Regions from separate parts of the Lysinibacillus sp. FW12 genome, predicted to be linked through region 2. Evidence: riboswitches for the same ligand, from Rfam matches in the RefSeq annotation. Region 2 holds a riboswitch; the other holds the start of a gene.
The links. Region 2 has a riboswitch for preQ1 ahead of queF (preQ(1) synthase). Riboswitches for the same ligand answer to the same signal wherever they lie in the genome.
Positions count from the first base shown of each region.

Region 1: another riboswitch for preQ1. It lies ahead of SJW71_RS21750 (QueT transporter family protein); the one in region 2 lies ahead of queF (preQ(1) synthase).

Region 1 is NZ_CP139094.1:4,239,894-4,248,734, forward strand. It holds gene SJW71_RS21735 (ABC transporter ATP-binding protein) at 1-373, opposite strand, end outside; gene SJW71_RS21740 (ABC transporter permease) at 366-1,394, opposite strand; gene SJW71_RS21745 (ABC transporter substrate-binding protein) at 1,479-2,501, opposite strand; PreQ1 riboswitch class I at 2,822-2,866, shown strand; gene SJW71_RS21750 (QueT transporter family protein) at 2,873-3,355, shown strand; T-box leader at 3,423-3,622, shown strand; gene trpB (tryptophan synthase subunit beta) at 3,680-4,843, shown strand; gene SJW71_RS21760 (L-threonine 3-dehydrogenase) at 4,961-5,914, opposite strand; gene SJW71_RS21765 (HAMP domain-containing methyl-accepting chemotaxis protein) at 6,251-7,921, opposite strand; gene SJW71_RS21770 (FtsW/RodA/SpoVE family cell cycle protein) at 8,154-8,841, shown strand, end outside.
Region 2 is NZ_CP139094.1:162,492-171,332, forward strand. It holds partial or broken gene SJW71_RS00850 (S8 family serine peptidase) at 1-3,509, opposite strand, end outside; PreQ1 riboswitch class I at 3,842-3,888, shown strand; gene queF (preQ(1) synthase) at 4,012-4,512, shown strand; gene queC (7-cyano-7-deazaguanine synthase QueC) at 4,617-5,276, shown strand; gene queD (6-carboxytetrahydropterin synthase QueD) at 5,280-5,750, shown strand; gene queE (7-carboxy-7-deazaguanine synthase QueE) at 5,743-6,471, shown strand; gene SJW71_RS00875 (VUT family protein) at 6,519-7,058, shown strand; gene SJW71_RS00880 (YhgE/Pip family protein) at 7,313-8,841, opposite strand, start outside.

The DNA.
Region 1 (8,841 bases), 520 kb from region 2:
CACGGCGCTTTTTATCTACACCGATACGTAAGCCTCTGCTCTTATTTCTTGAGTATGCTAATGCGACGTTTTCTTCAATTGTCATAGCAGGTGCTGTACCTGCCATTGGATCTTGGAACACACGACCAATATATTGCGAGCGTTTATATTCAGGTAAATTCGTCACATCATTACCATCGATGGACACTGTCCCAAAATCAGGTGTTAAAGCTCCTGAAATCATATTCATCATCGTAGACTTCCCTGCTCCATTACTACCGATGATTGTCACAAAATCCCCTGGTTTTAAGTGAAGATTAATTTCTGCAAGTGCAATTTTTTCATCTGGTGTTCCTTCATTAAACACCTTATTAATGCCATGTAATTTAAGCAAGGCCTTTTCCCCCTCGCTCTACAGTTTTTACTGGTTTAAGTTCTGCAGCACGTTTCGCCTTTCGTTTGCGCTCCTTAGTCTTGTTGATAAATTGCGGTAAGACAAGTGCCAAAATAACGATGATTGCTGTAATTAATTTCATATCTCCTGAATCAAGGAAATCTACACGTAAAGCTAATGCTAGAATAATACGATAAATGATCGCGCCAGCAATGACTGCAAAAGTAGTACGAATAATTGTTTTTGTACCAAAAATGGCTTCACCAATAATAACAGAAGCAAGACCGATAACAATCATACCAATCCCCATACTAACATCGGAGAACTTCGAGTATTGTGCGATTAAAGCTCCAGAAAATGCGACAAGTGCATTAGAAAGTCCTAGACCTAGAATGATAAGTGTATCTGTATTTGCTGAGAAGCTACGAATCATTCGTTTATTATCACCAGTTGCTCGAATAGCAAGCCCTACCTCAGTCTTTAAGAACCAGTCTGCTAATAATTTAATTAAAATCGTGATGATTAATACGACAATCAGCACACTCCATGTACCTGGTACATGCTGAAATCCCATGCCTTTTAATAGGTTATTAAGAGCATCATCGATCCCTAAATTACTCCAAAATGTTTGAAACTTTGAAAATATCGTTTCTGAATTTAGCAGTGGAATATTCGGGCGACCTATCGTATTTTCTGCAGTTAACCCCATAATACGTAGGTTTATTGAGTACAATGCAATCATCATTAATATCCCTGATAATAGCGGATTAATCTTCCCTTTCGTGTGGAGAATTCCTGTCATACATCCAGCAATAAATCCAGCAACAATTGCCACTAAAGTCGCTAAGATTGGGTGGTAGCCAAGCAAGACCATTGTTGCTGCAGTTGCCGCCCCTGTTACAAAGCTTCCATCAACCGTTAAATCCGGAAAATCTAACACCCGAAATGTTAAATATACACCAAGTGCCATAATTGCATAGATGATTCCTTGCTCCACTGCGCCAAATAATGCTAAAAACATCGTTGAATCATCTCCTAAATCTCTTTTTTATTTATACCGCTTATAAATGAAGATAAAGCGGGGATAGTTCTCCCCCGCTTCGTTTTACTTTTCTAGAAGTTCTGCACCCCAAGAATCTTTAATTTCAATTTCTAAATCATCCGCTACCTTTTTATTGATTAGTAGTTTTAGATTTTGTGGATATTGTGCTGGTGTATCAGCAGGTGTAGCTTCACCTTTTAAAATTTTCACAGCCATTTGTCCAGCTTCATAGCCAATATCAAAATATTCGAAACCATAAGCAGCTAAACCGCCTCGTGCAACGGAGTCTAGCTCTCCTACGATAAGTGGTAATTTATTTGTGTTAGCAACATCAATAACAGATTCTAACGCAGAAACCACTGTGTTATCAGTAATAATATAGAAAGCATCTACTTTACCAATTAACGATTCTGTTGCTTGTTTCACATCTGCTGAAGTGGATGCCGAAGCTTCTACAACCGTTAAGCCCTGCTCACCCATAACTTTTTTCACTTCTGAAACTTGTGCTACAGAGTTTTGCTCACCAGCATTGTAGACCATACCCACATTCTTTGCGCCAAGCTCTTTTAGAAATGCTACTGTTTTAGAAATCGTTTCAGGATGTAAATCGATTGTACCTGTAACATTTTTTCCTGGTTTCTCCATTGATTCGATTAACTGTGCACCAACAGCATCTGTTACAGAAGTGAAGATGATTGGAATATCACTTGTAGCTGTAGCAGCTGCTTGAGCAGAAGGTGTAGAGTTAGCAAAAATTAAATCTACGTTTGCACTCACTAGATTGTTAGCAATCGTTGTGTTAAGACTGTTATCTCCTTGTGCAATTTGTGAATCATATTCAACTTTTAATCCAGCATCTTCAATTGCCTTTTTAAAGCCTTCTGTTGCTGCATTTAAAGATGGATGTTCAACAATTTGAGTAATGCCGATTTTATATGTTTTATCATCTGCATTTCCGCTCTCACTTGCGTTGTTTGATTCATTCCCTTTTGAATCCGTTGAACTAGAACCACCACTACCACAGGCAGCAAGAAGTAACACTAATCCAAATAGAAGGAATGACAGCTTTTTTACATTGCCCTTCACAAATAATCCCCCCGATTAATAACTAAAATATCTATCGCACTTTATCCAAACAAAGTGTGAATGTATCGCTATATTATCGTTATTATTGAGCCTCGTCAACAACATTATGAATGTTCTGACTTTTAAATTTAACAAAATATTTTAGCTAATCATTCAATTTGGCGCTTTAAACCGCTAAACTACGCTGTTTTAGTTATTCGTTTTCTTTTTTAACATAGTAAAAAATATTTATGACAATTTTGCGACGCTAGGTCATTGTGGACAAAGTCTGACATTTGACTTCTACTAGATATCTATAATAAAATGTTTACTTGTGTGAAAGCACCGTGGTTCGTAACCATCCCACGAAAAAAAACTAAGGAGAAATGAATATGAAGATAAAATTTTTAGCAGCAAGTGGTATTATTGCAGCTTTATATATTGCTGTGACAATGCTTGTTGCACCATTTGGTTTTACAGAAGTACAGTTCCGCGTATCCGAGATTTTTAACCATCTAGTGGCCTTTAATCCACGCTTTGCCGTAGGGATCATTATTGGAGTATTGATCTCCAATCTTTTTTCACCACTTGGCATTTACGATTTAGTGTTTGGTGTTGGTCATTCTATGATCACACTTGGACTGTTCATTTTAATCTGTAAATTTGTCAAAAATATGTGGGCACGTTTAATTATTAATACATTTTTATTTACATGCACTATGTTTATCATTGCCTTTGAACTAAACTTAGCCTTAGAGCTTCCATTCTTCTGGACTTGGCTAACAGTGGCTGCTGGTGAGTTTGTTGTGTTAGCAGTTGGTGCACCTATTATGTATGGACTAAATAAACGTCTTCACTTTAAAAATTTGATTTAACAGACGAGTCTAAGGATTCGTCTTTTTTTCTTGACACTATTCTGAAAATATTCTACAATTCTTTCTAATAAATGCAAGGAAGAAGAGTAGTAGCAAGCACTGTAACTTCAAGAGAGCTGGTGGTAGGTGCAAACCAGTAGTATGTACTTGTGAATGGACTTCAGAGCAGCCTTATCCAAATGTAAGGCCGACCCACTCCCCGTTATCGGAGTAGAAGAGCGCGCAAAAATGCGAATCAAGGTGGCACCACGGTTACTCGTCCTTTTTATGAGGATTGGAGTGGCTTTTTTTTATGGAAAATTAGCATAGAGGAGTCGAGTAAAGATGAGTACAGTAGTAGAGAAAAAAGGTTATTTTGGTGAATTTGGAGGAAGCTTTGTTCCAGAGGAGCTTCAAAATGTCTTAACTATTTTAGACGAGAATTTCCAAAAGTTTAAAGACGATGAAGACTTTAAGAAAGAATTGGATTACTATTTCCGTGAATACGTTGGACGTAAATCCCCTCTTTACTTTGCAGAAAATTTAACAAAGCAATTAGGTGGCGCAAAAATTTATTTAAAACGTGAAGATCTTAACCATACAGGCTCACATAAAATCAATAATGTATTAGGCCAGATTTTACTAGCTAAACGTATGGGAGCAAATCGCGTTATTGCCGAAACAGGCGCTGGACAACATGGTGTAGCAACGGCAACTGCTTGTGCCATGTTCGGAATGGATTGCACCATTTATATGGGCTTGGAGGATACAAAACGTCAGGCATTAAATGTGTTTCGTATGGAGCTTCTTGGTGCGAAAGTAGTAGCTGTTGATAAAGGACAAGGCCGCTTAAAAGATGCGGTTGATGAAGCGTTCGCTGATTTAGTAGAAAACTATGAAACAACATTCTATTTATTAGGCTCAGCAGTTGGACCACATCCTTTCCCTTCAATGGTTAAACATTTTCAATCTGTCATTAGCCGTGAAAGTCGTGAGCAAATTTTAGCAAAGGAAGGAAAGCTTCCAACAGCCGTCCTTGCCTGTGTCGGCGGTGGTAGTAATGCCATTGGAGCATTTGCTGATTATATTGCAGATGAAAGCGTTCGTCTTATTGGAATCGAACCCGATCAAGCTGCTACATTAAACGAAGGGACGCCTGGGGAGCTACATGGCTTCAAATGTTTAGTGTTACAAGATGATGAAGGAAATCCCCTACCAACATATTCAATTGCAGCTGGTCTAGATTACCCTGGAGCAGGTCCAGAACATAGTCATTTAAAAACAATTGGCCGTGCGGAGTATGTAACTGTTACAAACGAAGAAGTTCTAGAGGCGTTTCAAGTACTTTCAAAGGTCGAAGGTATTATTCCTGCCCTTGAAAGCTCACATGCAGTTGCATATGCTCTAAAATTAGCACCAACTTTACCATCTGAGGAAAGCATTATTATTAATATCTCAGGTCGTGGTGATAAAGACGTTGAACAAGTTTTCCATATGTTAACAAAATAGTATTGTAAAAGAGCGATCTCCCTTTTTGGGACATCGCTCTTTTTACTTTATTTTAGTAAATTTCTGTAATATTATTTGCCATTAGGATTTACCTCTAAAACACTGTAGCTTACACTATTATGAAATTGCCTTTTTATGCAGCTTAATTTTCAGTTTTTCTAACATATCAACTGTCATTTTAGCTAAATCATACTCTGCTTTAAAGCCCCATTCTTTTTGGGCTGCTTCTATATTTAAAGAGTTTGGCCAGCTATCTGCTATAGCCTGACGCACTGGGTCCACCTGATAGTCCATTGTGAAATTCGGTAAGTGTTTCTTGATTTCAGCTGCAATTTGCGACGGTTCAAAGCTCATTGCTGTAATATTAAAAGCATTACGATGAACTAGCTTATTACCATCTGCCTCCATCAAATCTACAATAGCTTGTAAAGCATCTGGCATGTACATCATATCCATAAACGTACCCTCTTGGATATAAGATGTATACTTGCCCTGTTCGATCGCTTCATAGAAAATCTCTACCGCATAATCAGTCGTACCACCACCTGGAGGTGTTACATAGGAAATTAATCCAGGGAAGCGTACACCACGTGTATCAACGCCAAAACGATTAAAATAATAATCACATAGTAACTCACCCGCTACTTTATTAACGCCATACATTGTCGTTGGTCGTTGCAAAGTATCCTGCGGTGTATCTTCCTTCGGTGTAGATGGGCCAAATGCTCCAATAGAGCTTGGCGTGAAAAATTGCATATTTAACTCTCGTGAAACTTCCAATGCATTCATTAATCCACCCATATTTAAATTCCAAGCTAACAATGGATTTCTTTCAGCAGTAGCAGATAATAATGCCGCTAAATGCATCATCGTATCTGCACCGAAATCCTTTGCTAGATCATGCATTCTTTGTCCATCTGTCACGTCCAATATTTCAAATGGGCCCTTAGTATGTTCAAGCTTTCTAATATCTGTAGCAAGTATATTGTCCTCTCCATAAATACCACGAAGTTTTTCTACAAGCTCAGAACCTATTTGACCAAGTGCCCCAGTAACAATTATCTTTTTCATTTCTCAAAACCTCCACATGTGAACAATTGTACTTATGGAAAGTACAAAAATATATTGATAAACATTGATTTAATAACACTTTCAATGAAATTCATTATAATGTGTTCGTTTTGAAAATACAACAATTATATTAACGATATTCCTTAAAAGGAACAAACAATCCCTTACTTTCAGTATATGAACTCATAAAAAATATTGTGCTACAAAAATATATAAAACACATTTGTACATCTGAAGGATACACATTTTGTTGTTAACTCTATTTTATAAACAAACAAAAAAAGAATCCCCTTTCTCATAGGAGATTCCCTTTCAACATTTTTCTTTGAGAATAAATTATATCGAAAAACGTTTTACAGCTATTTGCAAAACTTTTGATACTTTGCGCAATTCTTTAATATAATTATTGAATTGTTCCTGTGCTGCCAATTGGTCTGCTGTTAGTGTAGCAACATGCTTAGTAGACACGGTATTCGTATCCGATAAAGCTGTTAACATAACAGCATCCTCACTTACTGTCTTTGTGTGATTGGCAATCTCTTGAACAGTGGCAGTTACTTCCATCATATAAGGCTTAATAGTATGTACTTTTTCTAAAATTTGATCGAAGCTTGACGCAGTTTGCCCTGTTACAGCAACACCTTTTTCAGTTGCCACCAACACGCCCTCCATCATTTGTACGGCATAGCTCGAATCTAAATGGATATTCTGGACAATGGATGTAATCGTTTGTGTTGATTGGACCGTCTGTTCTGCTAACTTGCGTACCTCATTAGCAACAACCGCGAATCCCTTTCCATGTTCTCCTGCTCTAGCAGCTTCGATAGATGCATTTAACGCTAATAAGTTGGTTTGTGCTGTTATTTTTTCAATGACCTCAATCATTTGATCAATCGATGATGCACGCTCAACCAAATTAAAGATCGCTGTATTGGATTTTTCAACAGCCTCCTTAATAGCCTTCATTTGTGCTAAATTAGCCTGTACAATTTCTGTTCCGCTTTCTGCATCTCGTGCTGTATGATGTGCGAAGCTTTCCACGACCTGCACTTTCTCTAAGATGACCTGTACATCATGTAAAACTTCCTCTAAGGAAGCCGTATTGGAAGCTAATTTGCTAGTAGAAGCTGCCGTTGAATCAGCAATAGATTGTACATCCTTTGCAATTTTTAACGTTGTTGTTGATGATTGCTCTGAGGATTCTTGTAATTTACCTGTCATTTCCTCTACTTCATAAGCACTATCCGTTACAGTATGGAGTAAGCGCTTCACCTCAGTAGTCATTTGATTGTACGACAATACTACCTCACCAAGCTCATCATTGGCCACATAACTAGCATTTGCAGTGAAATCTCCTTGCTCTGCTCGTTTTAATAATGACTTTAATTGGCGCGTTGGCACATTGACTGATTGGGTTGCAATAAATCCGATCAGAATGACAAGCATCACAACCGTTAAACATACACCCCCTAGTAACCAATATCCAAATTGCACATCTTTCTGATAAGATTTTTGTCGATCTTTAGCTCTTTCAACTAAATAATTTTGTGTTTCTTCTAATAATGTATGACTTTCTTGACTTATGGGTAGAAAAGTCTGCGAATAAAACTGCTCTAGCTCTCCTTGGTTCAATTGCTTATAGTCCTCAATCAAATTTTCCTGCTCCTTGAACAAAGCCTTATATTTTTTGATCTGATGACTCATTTTTTTATCGATTTCCTGGCTATCTAGTTGCTCAACAGGCATAGTCATGTCTTTTAAAACGACAGTCATTTCTTGATAATCACCCTTAGAATCTACTATAAAGTCTAGTTGACGCTGTGATTCTTCAAGCTCATTTAGCAAACCAATTGGGACAAGTCCCTGTGTGTAACTCTCACTTGCATGCCACGACATCTTCCTCAAATAATCTACACTAAACACACCTAGCAATACATTCGATAATACACAAACAATCATGAGTACAAGTAACTTGTCCTTCACCTTTATGAAACGAAAAAAATGCATGATCCTTGGCTCCTTCTCCAACTCTTACCAATAATAATAGTATGAGGATATAAAGCCAGTGTTATGTTTTTGTAAAGATTACGCGAAGAATTAAGAGTTTTTGCCCATTCGATAGTTCTATATAAGTAATTTAATATACTTTTTATTTCATACTATTGATCCTAATTAACACCAATTCACTTCCTGAAACCTTCCATGCATTCCCAACGTTTATAGTATATAGAGAATGGAGGTGTTACATTTGTCGCAACTCAAGAGATTGGACGTTAGTTTAATAGTAAGTCTTCTTCTGCTAGGTGGTATTAGCTGCCTTTTTGTCCATTCTAGTAGTGTCAACTTCGCTCAATATTCTAGTTCCTTCATTATTAAGCAATTTATATTTTATTTTATTGGTTTTTTTATCATGTTTGGAATTTCCCTACTTGATATTGAACAATTAAAAAGGATTGGCTGGCCATTTTATGGATTGATAGTACTATTAACGGCTGGACTAATCATTGCACCAGAGAGTATAGCTAGGACCATCAATCAAGCTAAATCTTGGTATCAAATACCGTTTTTAGGCTCTCTCCAGCCATCAGAATTTTTAAAGTTCGCCTTTTTAATTGTTGTGAGTAAGGTCATTATTGCACATCAAGAGAAAAATGTACGCCCCTCTTATCTAGCCGATCTATGGCTACTCATAAAAATCGGGCTTATTGTCCTTCCTCCTACCCTTCTTGTTTATAAACAACCCGATACAGGAATGGTAATGTTGTATATGGCAATGAACTTACCAATGATCTTCTTTTCAGGTATTCAAAAAAAGCTTCTTGTCATTTTTACTGCCATCCCATTAGTGATAATTAGTACTATCTTAGTGCTCTATGTCAGATTTAACGAATTTTTTACAGAGAAAATTTTAGGTTCCTTGTCAGGAC
Region 2 (8,841 bases):
TACAGAAGCTATTTTATCGTTTGTTACTTCGTAGGTTGCAAGCGTTGTAACATCTTTTTCTGTTGTTTTTCCCTCAAAAGTAGTTACTTCAGTAATCTTAACTGAAACTTCTTTACCTATTCTAGTTTCAACCTTAGCTTGGTCAATTTCTAGTGTTACGATTGGTGTTTCTACAACAGGTGCTTTAACTGTAACATTTATCTTAGCTTCATTATCACCGTATGAAATAGTAATCGTAGTCGTGCCCTCACCTACAGCAGTTACTAATCCATTTGCTACTGTTGCAACATTTTCATCTCCAACCACATAAGTAGCTTTTGAAGTTACATCTTCCTCTGTTGCTTCACCTTCTGGAGGAGTAGATGTCTCTGTTACCGTAAGTTGTGCAGTTTCTCCAGCTGTTAGGTTTAACTCTGTTGGATTGACAGAAAGCGTTACTTTTGGTTCAACTACATCTTTTTCATATATTAAGGCTTCACCAACATTCCCGGCAGCGTCTTCAATTTTTACAGATACAGCATTAGTTTCTGCTGTTACTGGGAATGTGAAGCTACCGTCTTGATTTAATTCAAAAGGAACTGGTGCTTGTACTTCGCCATTAATCGTCGAAATATAGGAAGCTTTTAATTTATCATTTAAATTGTAATTTAAACCGTATAAATATAACTCTTCATTGTAGTCGATATACTTATCTGTTACCTGTCCTGTAGCGACACCTTCAGTAACTGAACCAGTAATTTCTGGTTTCGTCGTTTTCACGATAATTGGTCCAACATAATCGGACACTACTCCTGATGCCGCAAGACCAGTAAAGTCAATTGTATAGAGACCATCTGGAATTTTTGTGGCAGGTTCTGGTCCCCATGGTTTGTACTGCCCAGCAATATTCAGCGTATAAGATCCTTTTCCTAGTGCAGTACCTGCGTGAAGATAGCCGATGTAGCCGTCACCATATTCTCCACCTTGAGGATTCATAATATCCCAAAGCTCGATATAGTTAGTTGTTACATCTCCAGTTAATGTAAATGAAAGGACAGCTGAATCTTTCACTCCATCACCGTTGAAGGATAGGTCTGTTTCTGTAATCTTTAAATCTTTAAGTTCAGTTACTGCCTCGCTGCCAAAGTCAGCTGCGAATGGTAATGAAATTTCTGTAGCTCCACCGCTGATGTGAATATACCCTAGTATTTCAGAGCCGTTTGGTGCAGTAGCTTGTGAAGCGGTTAATTTAATATTTAACAATTGCTCACCAGCTAGGTTAAATGTTGGCTGGTCGACTGTAACAGTTGCATCACCAAATGTTTTTGTCACATCAATTGATACGTTATAATTACCGCCGTTCCCTTTTATATCTTTTACTAAAATTTGTTTTGTTACGGAAATATCCTGATCTTTAAGTGGTTGTGGACCGAACGTAACTGTACCTTTCAAGTTTTCTGAAACAGCTCCAGTTCCATCTAAAATTGCACTATCCAGTGCATAGGCAAGAATTTCTGGATGCGCTGCAGCATAAGCATTTACACGACCTGCTCCTTGAGAGAACACATCGTATTTTGTTTTATCTAAAACCTTTGCTGTATTAGAAAGCGCCACTTTTATGTCGAACGCGTTCCAATCAGGATTTGCTTGTTTAAGTAATGCAACAATACCTGTAATATGCGGTGTTGCCATAGAAGTTCCTGTTTTACGATCATATGCTTCTGCATAATCTGCATCAGGGAAATCCTTTTTATACATTGGAATCGTTGACATAATGTTTGTTCCAGGTGCACTTACATCTGGTTTAATATCAAAGTTTGGTGTAGATGGTCCACGGGAACTTGAATCGTTTACTTCATCTCCTAGTGTCTGTGTGGAAGTAAATTGACTAAAGCTAACTTTTCCAGTTCCGCCTGCTAATGCAGCTCGAATTGCATCGCCATCCGTTTGGGACATATCAAATGTTGGTAGAAAAGCAAATGAATCACCAAGGAATGTACCTGAAATATTAGGTGCATTTGTTCCACCAGCAAAGTTATGAATAATTGTTGCGACAGCTCCATTTGCCTTTGCGTTCGCAATTTTATCAACAAAGGCGATACTGCCACGAGAGATCAATGCCACTTTACCTTTTACATCGATTCCCTCAAAGTCCTTTACTTCCCCGTTTCCAGGGATAGCAACTAGGTCAAATTCTCCTTGAAGCTGTGTTGCTAAATCCCTTCCAAAAGTTGTTCCCATTAATGGGAGCTGTTTTGTTAAGTTGTAGTCACCAACTGTAACATTTACTTCCCCGTTATACTTTGTTTCAGGATTTGTTGTGTTACCGACAGCAATTCCTAAACGAGCGGTTGCAGGCGTGCCCATTGTTCCGCGATTTGGGCCGGAGTTCCCTGTCGCAATTACTCCGATTGTTCCAGCCATCATTGCATTATTAATAGCAAATGAACCAGCATCCGTTTCAGAGTTAGCTCCCCCACCAAGAGAAAGGTTAATAACGTCCATTTTTTCTGTTACAGCTGTTTCAATTGCTTTAACAATACCAGATGTAGCTCCACTTCCATATGCACCAAGAACACGGTAAGCATAAAGGTCTACTTTTGGAGCAATTCCTTTAATACCAAATTTGTTTGCTCCGATTGCTGCAATGGTTCCAGCAACATGGGTACCGTGAGAAGTATAGAACGAGCTTCCTTTTTCATTAAATTCAGGTGTTCCGGCAGGACGCTCAGAAGGCAATGTTTCCGATGCATCGTCATCTGCTCGAGGCTTCGTGTAAGTTGATGAATTTGGAATAAAGTTTTTCCCCCCTTGTAAATTCCAGCGAATTCAGGGTGATCTGCGTCAATACCAGTATCTAATACTGCTACTTTTATTCCTTGTCCTTCAATTCCTTCATTCCACAGCTGTTCGATCCCAAGGAAAGAAATACTTGTGTTCATTTGGGCCTCTAATTGATCTTCCTTAATAAGTTCCGATGATTTCATTGTATTATCTTCTGATGCGTAAACAATTGCATCAGGTTCGATTAATGTAATTCCTTCTATTGAAAGCAGTTTCGGGAGATCATTTGCTTTCACTGTTGCCGCAAAACCGTTTAAAACAGTATCAAATGTGTAGCCTTGAGTCATTTGAACATTTTTAGTAGCTAACTCTTTTTTTACTTTTGCTTGTTGAGCTTTTACATTTGAACGTACTTCATTTGCTCGCGCATTAGAGAACTTTTGGCCTTTCACCTGGCTCATTCCCTGCTCTAGTGCCACAGGCGTTTCAGATAAATGTACGATGACTGCAACTTCTTGATTGCCTGATACATTTTGTAAGCTTTCGTGAAGAGTTGGACCATCTTTAGACAAGCTTAGCTGTTCAGCGATAGCCGCCTTAAGTTGAAGTATACTTTCACTTTGACTATCCTGTTTAAATGGTTTAGATTCTTCAGCACTTGCGCTCGATAATGGAACCAATAGAAAAAGCACCATAACGAAAGCTATAATACTACTTAAAAACTTCATAAACGTAAACTTTTTCAAAACTCATTTCTCCCTCCACATTTAATTATCACACTAAACAAAAAAGTGTGATAATTCAAATTTATCACAGGAGTAGTAATTCGAATATCGGAATATTTGAGTATACCAAAATATTGATAATAAGTATTAGTTTATCAATTATATTTTAATTCTATTTTCCTAGTAATGTAATTAAAAAATAGAACTTTAAAATGAGAAAGGACTTACAGAAATATATTCATTTTGTCAATTTAATTAGTAAAGCACAAATAGGAAAGATTTTTTTAAAATCTATTTGACGTTCTGTATTATTTTTTGTACGATATGGAAGAAAAGAATGTGCCCGGACTTGTACGGGAGAGGTTCATAGCTGATACCCTCTATAAAAAACTATGGAAACATGACATTATGCCATGTCCATATCGGACGTGGCTTTTTTATGTTTTTACTTATGTTTTAATAGAATGATTGGTAATGCCTCTCTTGAAAAGTGTTGGGAAACATTTTACAAGGAGGTTTTTTTATGTCTGGTCGAAGTCATGAAGAAGGACTAAAGGATTTAACATTGTTGGGTAACCAAGGTACACAATATTCATATGATTATGCACCTGAAGTTTTGGAAGCAGTAGATAATCTTCATTCCAATCGAGATTATTTCGTTAAGTTTAATTGTCCAGAGTTCACTAGTTTATGTCCGCTTACAAATCAGCCTGATTTTGCAACGATGTATATCTCGTATATCCCTGATAAAAAAATTGTTGAGAGTAAATCACTAAAATTGTATTTATTCAGTTTTAGAAATCACGGAGATTTCCATGAGGATTGCGTTAATATCATTATGAATGATTTAATTACATTACTTGACCCAAGATATATAGAGGTTTGGGGGAAATTTACTCCACGAGGTGGTATCTCGATCGATCCATGGTGTAACTATGGGAAGCCAGGAACTAAATACGAAGAAATAGCCAATTATCGTTTAATGAACCACGATCTTAACCCAGAAAAAATTGATAATCGATAAGTGAAGCAAGAAAGAGGTTTTTAGCTACCCTCTTAAAAAAACTAAGAAGAAAGCAGCACTTTTTCTTAGAGTGCTGTTTTTTCGATATAAGGGAGTCTTTATGGATGAAGAAGGAAAAAGCGATTGTTGTATTTAGTGGAGGTCAGGACAGCACAACATGTTTGTTCTGGGCAAAAGAACGTTTTAAAGAGATTGAGGCAGTAACTTTTGATTATGGTCAAAGGCATCGTCTGGAAATTGAATGTGCGAAGGTGATAACAGAGGAGCTTGGTGTCAAGCATCACATTCTGGATATGTCACTCCTGAATCAGCTTGCCCCGAATGCATTGACACGACAAGACATAGAGGTGAAGGACGGAGAAAATGGTGAGCTTCCATCAACTTTTGTGCCTGGTCGAAATCTACTTTTTCTTTCATTTGCTGGCATCTTAGCGAGCCAAGTGGGAGCAAAGCATATTGTAACGGGTGTGTGTGAAACAGACTTTAGCGGATATCCGGATTGCCGAGATATTTTTATTAAATCCTTGAATGTAACGTTAAATTTATCTATGAATGATTCTTTTGTCATTGATACACCGTTGATGTGGCTGAATAAGGCACAGACTTGGGGGCTTGCTGATCAGCTTGGGGCGCTTGAGTTTGTTCGAGAAAGAACGTTAACTTGCTATAACGGTGTCATAGCAGATGGCTGTGGTGAATGCCCAGCGTGTAACCTGCGAAAAAAAGGGCTTGATGAGTATTTGAGTTATAGGAAGGAGTTTTAAGACATGTCAGATTATAAAATCGTCGAGAGGCTCCAAAAAATAGATGAGGATATTCAAAGAAATCAATTGAAATACCATGCAAAGCGTGTTCTCGTAAGCAAAGAATTTACCTTCGATGCTGCTCATCATTTACATCATTATGAGGGGAAATGTAAAAATCTGCACGGTCATACCTATCGTGTCATATTAGGACTGAGTGGCTACACAGATGAACGTGGTTTGATGATTGATTTTGGCGATATAAAAGAGATATGGAAACAAAAAATAGAGATTCATTTGGATCACCGTTATTTAAATGAAACACTTCCACCTATGAATACGACGGCAGAGAACATTGTTGTTTGGATTTACGAAAAGCTGACTGAGGCCTTGCTTGATGAAGGATATAACGGTGCGTGTGTAGAGTTTATCAGGCTTTACGAAACTCCTACAAGCTATGCAGAAGCAAGACGGGAGTGGATGGAAGTTGAGTAAAGTACCTATTATCGAAATTTTTGGACCAACAATTCAAGGTGAGGGAATGGTAGTTGGCCAGAAGACAATGTTTGTAAGAACTGCAGGTTGTGATTATTCTTGTTCCTGGTGTGATTCATCATTTACGTGGGATGGTAGCGGAAAGCATCTTATTGTCCAAATGACAGCAGAAGAGATTTGGTCTGAATTAAAACGTCTTGGTGGCAGTGGATTTTCATTTGTTACGATTTCGGGCGGTAATCCTGCACTCTATCCAAATTTGCAAGAGCTCATTGCGATTTTAAAAGAAAACAACATAAAGGTTAGTGTGGAAACGCAGGGAAGTAGATGGCAAAAATGGATGTATGAGATTGATGAGCTGACAATTTCACCAAAGCCACCTAGTTCTGGAATGACTACGGACTATTCGATGCTCTCAAATATCTTCGAAAAACTTAAAAATCGAAACAGTAATCACCATACATCCCTCAAAATAGTCGTTTTTAATCAAGAGGATTACGACTATGCTAAACAAATTCATCATCGTTATCCAACGATTCCTTTTTATCTCCAAGTTGGTAACGATGATCTTACGTCGATTGATAATTCACGAATAGCTATCCATTTATTAGATAAATATCATGAGCTCATTGATCGAGTAATAAAGGATGAAGAATTAAGAGATGTCAAAGTACTACCACAGTTACATGCCCTTGTTTGGGGGAATAAAAGAGGTGTATAGGGGTGCCATTACAATAATGTCTTGAAATTGATTTGAGGAGTAATAGGATGAGAATACTATTTTATTTATTATCTATTGTCGTTGCTAATGTGGTAACGGCAGCATTTGCGCCGTTACATTTTGGTATGTTTATCGTGCCAATGGGGACGCTTTTAATTGGAGCGACTTTTATTTTTCGCGATCTTGTGCAAAATAAATATGGTAGAGCAAAGACATATATAGTTATTATTACAGCTTTAATTTTATCAGCAGTAGTGTCATTCCTTCTAGGGGATACACTTTTGATTGTGGTAGCGTCAGCCCTATCATTTGTTGTCGCTGAAACGGCTGATACAGAAATTTATAGTCGATTGAAATTACCAATGGCATGGCGTGTGCTCTACAGTGGAATTGTTGGAGGATTTCTGGATTCTGCTATTTTCGTAGTAATCGGCTTGAGTCCATTGGGGGCTAATATGTTGCCTTGGGAAGCGGTGCCTGCCGCCATTTTTGGACAAATTATTGTGAAAACGATTATTCAAATGTTCGGTGCACTAATTTTAGGCCAAGTTGGTGCAATGAAAGAAAAACGTCTTATTTCAGGATAATTTTTTGAAATATGATGAAGAGAGCTTTTCTGTAAAAGAAGTGTTTCAACAACATGGCTTTAGATGAAGTATTGCATTTCCTTTTCTATATTTTTTAAGAAATATAGTCTTATACTAGTTGCGTCGGACCATAACTTAAGCAACAGAAATTATAAAAAAGTACCAGTCCTCATGGGCTGGTACTTTTTCTTCAAAGTTTAAAAATACTATTTTTATTTTATCTAGCAAGTTCAACAAGTATTATTCTCGAATTATTACTTTACCATTTCTAAGGCTGCTGGTTCTTTATGCTGTATATGACTTGAAGTCCAGCCGATGATGAAAGCGAGTAAAAGGTAAATAAGTAATATACATGCTTGTGTGATTAAGTTTGACCAGCCACCGAGAGAAACAACCTCCTGGAAGCTTTTCAATGAGTGGGCCATCGGTAAAAACCCTCCAACCCTAGCTAACATTGGATTTTCAAGTTCTCCTGGGAAAGTTCCGCCACAGGTTGCTAGTTGAAATACTAAGAGAGTGACAGCTAGTAATTTACCAAGATTCCCTAAGAGAATAATAAGCATCAGGATGAAGGTCATGAAAGTAAATGACACGATAATACTTGATAGGATAAATAACGGTACACTTGCTACTGCTAATTTAAATCCTAAAAGTACGACCAGGTCCACGATAAGTGTCTGAATTATTCCTATTATATAAACTAATCCTAGTTTATTAATAAAGTGAACTGTTCCAGTTACTTTTAGACGTTCTCTACGTCCTAAAGGTAGGATGTTGGCTGCCATAATGCCTCCTACAAAGAAAGCAAGTGATAAGAAGTAAGGAGCAATGCCAGTCCCGTAATTCGGAACTTTGGATAAATGGGATTCTACCAATTCAATTGGTTGTGCAAACATTGTTGAGGTAGAGTCATTGTATTGAAGATTAGACGTTTTTTCTGCAGCTTCATTTAGCTTTGCTGATAATTCATTTGAGCCAATTGCTAGAGAAGAAAGCCCGTCTTGTAGGTCCGCTAATCCGCTTGATTCATGACTGATTCCGTTTGCGAGAGTTGTAATGCCAGTGTTAAGTGTTGTATAGCCTGTCATCCATTTTGTAAACCCACTAGCAAATGCATTCGTACCCTCTTGTAACTGTTTTGCTCCTTCAGTAGTCTGAGTAATGTTAGCACCTAACGTTTCCATCCCAGTTTGAAGCGAAGCCTGTGCAGTAGTAATTTTTTTTGCAGCTATTTCTATCTGATCTTGGTCAGATTTTAAAGTAGTTTCTGTCGTAGATAATTTTTTAGATAAAGCAATAATTTGTTGGAGTTTCCCATCCTGATTTGCTTCAGGATGTTCTTTTACATATTGAGTTATTTGTTCCTCCAAATTCTTAGCGGTGATAGCTGCTTGTTCTTGTCCCTGAGCTAACTTTGTATTTCCAACAGACCAGTTAGTAATGCTTTGGCTTACTTGATTCATTCCCGATTGTAGAGAATGTTCACCATCCGTAAGCTGATGTAACCCCTTATATAAGGAATTAGAGCCGGTTGTAAGTTCATTTACACCAGAAGATAAGCTCTTTTGGCCAGCTGAAAGTTCCGTGCTCCCTGTTTTAAGTTTTTGTGCCCCTTCATCTAAACTTTGAATACCTTCTGTTAACCTTCTACTTCCGTTTTGTGCATCAACAGTGCCGTTATAAAGTTTCTGTGCTCCAGTTCCTGCATCCATGAAGCCAGCTGAAACGTCCTTGAATTTAGTTAGAATTGTTTCAGAATAGATCTTCGTGACATTGGCATTGA